2 regions of the Leptolyngbya sp. AN02str genome follow, and region 1 is predicted to be linked to the other one. Evidence: riboswitches for the same ligand, from Rfam matches in the RefSeq annotation. Region 1 holds a riboswitch; the other holds the start of a gene.

Region 1 (2,199 bases):
CTACCTGCAACAAACAGCATGGGTAGAATAATCAGCGATGAAGCCAGAAACGCAGTGCGAACAGTTTGGTTATTGCGTGCAGCATAGATGCGTTGCCAGTTGCCTTGATTAAAAATTTCAGCAACCAGAACTGCAATAAATAACGTGGCTCCAAACTTGAGTCCGGGAAGATTGCTGAATGATAAAAGCTCGGGTGCATTTTGCTGAATAGGCTGCAATGCAGGGCCCAAGCCCCCAAGCGCCAAAATCGTAACCGTCAGGCTAATCAGCAGTAACGGCACAATCACCACAAACTGCACCATATCCGTGAAGATAGTGGTTGCTAAGCCGCCATAGGTTGTGTACACAAATGTCGCTGCCATAACGAGCAGGGCTGTCCATCCCAACGGCACGTCGGCCAAAATTTGCACAGCTTTGGCAATGCCCGTTAGCTCCGCTGTTAAATACACGAACATGTAGAACACAATAATGGCCAGCGTGAGCCCGTACATTTGCTGGCCAAATCGATACAAAACGAATTCGTTCAACGAGTGGCCATTGGGCATGAGTTGGCGAATGCGAGGCCCAATTTGAATAAACAGGGCGATCGGTGCTGCGGAACCAAGACAGTAGCCCAAAATGCCGGCAACTCCGCTGGTGGCACCAACCTCGGGAGGACTAAACAAGATCCAAACGCCCATGGCCGATGCTACCAGCGTGGCAAACGTCATCCAGTTCCCAAACTGGTTTCGGCTAGAAACAAACTCCTCCAGCGTGATGATGCGCTTGCTGGCATGTAAAAAACCAATGAGCGCAAAGGCTCCAGCCGTAACCAGGGTAATTAATAGAGCAACGGCTCCAATCGGCATAGCTTCCCTTCCTCAAAGCAAAATTAGAACGAGCGCAGTATCAAGGCTGCAGCTAAGGCTGCAATTAAGGCCGCAATCAAGCCTGTAGTGAAACTGCATGTGTTCTAGAAACGTTGGCCAGAGGTGGCGAGTGGTGTGTTGATGAGAGTCAATGGAATCTGATAGGTGAGGCGATCGCGCCAACAGCAAAAAAGCCAGAGCAGCACAAACCCGTGCAATATGCATAGGTTCTCTTACCTTTTGCTGAAATGAGAAGCCGCAACCAATCGTTCACTCCTCAACGAAAGAGTGCGGTTGCTTGCTACATGATGCGGACACCATTGCTTTAGAGTTAGCTCTAATCAATGCTTCCCTCCGCTGGTACTAACCAGACTCAGGTTCCAAGGGTATAATCTCAGCCCGATCGCTCAGGCACCCCTAGCTTGATGAATAGAATATCACTTTCGGTACAAGATTTTTGGCGATCGCCCTCAATCCACAATTCAAGTAAAAATTCGTAGCAACTCGTCGTATTTGTAACACCAAAACACGCTTCAAAAGACTTAACATAAAGGTTAATGAATGTAAAAGACACACCCAGCAAGATTTATGGCAGGATTTTTTGGCTTTCTCGGAAAGAAAAATGACCAGGCAGCTCCCACTGCCAAAGGTGAAAAAGTCCGCGCCTATTTCTTAGACGCAGACGATGCAAAAACCTACGGCAACATCGATTACATGAGAACGGCAAAAGCCGTCCGCCGCACATTTCCCAAAACCATTGGTAACGGCGGAGAGTTTGAGCAAACTGTTCAAGTCTCTTCTATGGGGGTTGTGAAGCCGGGCACCCCATCTATGAATGGATCTGCTCCTAGTGCGCCCACTTTCATCAATAGCACCACCAGCCAGCCGAGTGCTCCTGCCACTCAGTCTCAAGATCAAACCGCTGAGCGCCGTCGTACCGATACCAGCATGGACATGTTCCGCAACATGGCAAAAGATATTCGGAAGCGATAAATCGGCGTTTTAGCCAACAAATAACTGGTCTTAGGCCATCTAGCCAGCTCAAATTTGCAAAACTGGACCTCGTGGGCCTTTTCATCATGTGAAAAATCATGTGGGAAGGCTCACGAGGTCCCATTTATTGAGGAGAGCTTTTAGAGATCGAGCATAGAGATCAAACTCGGTTTATCAAGATGAAGCACAGGCCTGTTCCAATCTCTTCTGGGTGTGGGGTTGGGTTGTGAAATGATTGGTCGTGGTCTACCTGCAACCTACGTCCAAACCCGTTAAATGCTGTCCAGACTGACCAATCCTGGCTGGGAGGTTAAAGAGGCTGAGGCTTGATTCATTGCAACCTAAGACCTCCTGTATG
Region 2 (2,199 bases), on a different contig from region 1:
TTGGCAACTCTAGGCAATAGCCCGCTCCATAAACCGTTTTGATGTATTGAGGACGACGGGGATCGGGCTCTAGCTTAGTGCGCAAGTGCCGCACATGAACCCGAATTGTTTCAATATCATCGTCGGGATCATAGCCCCACACTTCCTTCAAGATTTCGCTGGGAGACACCGTTTGTCCATGCCGCTGAAGCAGACAATGGAGCAGCTCAAACTCAAGGTGTGTCAACTTAACGGTGTGATCAAACCAAATCGCTTCTAGGCGCTCTGGGACCAAGGTGAGCGGGCCAAAGTTAAGAATTTCCGTATGCTTTGCCGCTTGAGGAATGCGATCAGTACGGCGCAGCAGCGCCCGCACCCGCGCCAGCATCTCTTCTACCTCAAAAGGCTTGGTGAGATAGTCATCTGCCCCCGCGTTAAACCCCTCCACTTTGTCTTGGGTTTGGCTCAGTGCTGTCAGCATCAGCACGGGGATGTCGGCGGTTCGCTCATCTCTACGGAGACGTTGGCACACCGTAAACCCATCGACTTTGGGTAACATTAGGTCGAGCATAATTAAGTCGGGGATCAGTTGCAGCGCTAAGGCTTGACCCTTGACTCCGTCAGTCGCGCGGCTAACGTCGTACCCAGCCATTTCAAGGTTGACAGCGACCAATTCAGAGATCGCAATATCGTCATCAATGACAAGAATCCGAGGCATTTAAATGGTTTTATCTCAACAAAGGTTTTACGCAGATCAGGTTAAATCTAATTGAAGTTTTAGAAGTTTTACCCCAAGATCTTAAGGAACCTACCATAGTTTTTCTGTTGATTATGCACCTTTGGCAAGAAAAACTCTACAAATAGATACATTAGTTATAACTCTAGTTTCATGTTCTGGCCTATGTCGGGCTCGAAATCGCTAAGGGCTGCTTTACGGTTGCCGCCTGATCCAGCAGCCAAGATGAACGATTGTGGCATGGGCAAAGCCTCTCAATCAAATTCTCTGTCAGGGTTTGGTGCGCTTTTTGACGAGGAAACGAGGGATTGGCATAAAGCTGTCGATCGCATTTCTAGAGCGATCGCGATCGCTCTCACTCATGTTGCAACCTAGCAACAAGGCTTAACCAACACGTTGGTTGCAAACTCAACTGTCATTGGTGATACAATCACCCACAAGCTAGGGGTGCCTGAGCGTTCAGTCCAGGCTGAGATTACACCCTTAGAACCTGAGTCCGGCTAATACCGGCGGAGGGAAGCTGTTTACTTGAAGGAACTAAATAATATGCGAAACGACTGGGTTGCTCAGCGTCGTGGACACAGCAATGTGTCTCAAATGCACTATGCGCGTCAGGGCGTGGTGACAGAGGAGATGGCATATGTAGCCCAGCGGGAAAACCTTCCCGCTGAGCTGATTCGCTCCGAAGTTGCCCGGGGGCGCATGATTATTCCTGCGAACATCAACCATATCAATTTGCAGCCTATGGCAATTGGCATTGCCTCGAAATGCAAGGTCAACGCCAATATTGGGGCATCTCCAAATTCATCAGGAATTGAAGAAGAACTTGCCAAACTGCATCTTGCGGTCAAATACGGTGCCGATACTGTGATGGACTTATCGACTGGGGGTGGCAACCTGGACGAGATTCGCACAGCGATCATTCAAGCGTCTCCTGTACCAATTGGTACAGTCCCCATTTATCAAGCGTTAGAGCAAGTGCATGGCAGGGTAGAAAACCTGACGCCCGAAGACTTTCTGCACGTCATTGAAAAGCACGCCCAACAGGGAGTGGATTACATGACTATTCATGCGGGGATTCTGATTGAGCATTTGCCGCTGGTCAAGGGTCGGCTTACAGGAATTGTGTCTCGTGGTGGCGGTATTTTGGCCCGGTGGATGCTGCATCATCACCAGCAAAATCCACTGTATACCCACTTCAATGACATCATCGCAATCTTCAAGAAATACGACGTATCGTTTAGCTTAGGCGATTCGTTGCGTCCCGGTTGCCAGCATGACGCCTCGGATGCGGCACAACTGGCGGAGCTAAAAACGCTAGGCCAACTCACCCGTCAAGCGTGGGAGCAGGATGTGCAGGTGATGGTAGAAGGCCCAGGCCATGTGCCGATGGATCAAATCGAGTTCAATGTGCGGAAACAGATGGAGGAATGCTCTGAAGCGCCTTTCTATGTATTAGGGCCGCTAGTTACGGATATTGCACC

What was found. A riboswitch is a leader RNA that binds a small molecule or an ion and turns the genes downstream of it on or off. The one in region 1 is predicted to bind thiamine pyrophosphate.
Region 2: it holds a riboswitch for thiamine pyrophosphate, as region 1 does, so the genes downstream of both, thiC (phosphomethylpyrimidine synthase) here and ACQ4M4_RS24110 (sodium:solute symporter family transporter) in region 1, are expected to answer to the same signal.

Annotation. Positions count from the first base shown of each region.
Region 1 is NZ_JBNXVR010000045.1:54,327-56,525, reverse strand. Features, by position in the region: gene ACQ4M4_RS24110 (sodium:solute symporter family transporter) at 1-848, opposite strand, end outside; TPP riboswitch at 1,181-1,277, opposite strand; gene ACQ4M4_RS24105 (hypothetical protein) at 1,437-1,841, shown strand.
Region 2 is NZ_JBNXVR010000006.1:161,116-163,314, forward strand. Features, by position in the region: gene ACQ4M4_RS06735 (response regulator transcription factor) at 1-697, opposite strand, end outside; gene ACQ4M4_RS06740 (hypothetical protein) at 881-1,090, shown strand; TPP riboswitch at 1,149-1,250, shown strand; gene thiC (phosphomethylpyrimidine synthase) at 1,262-2,199, shown strand, end outside.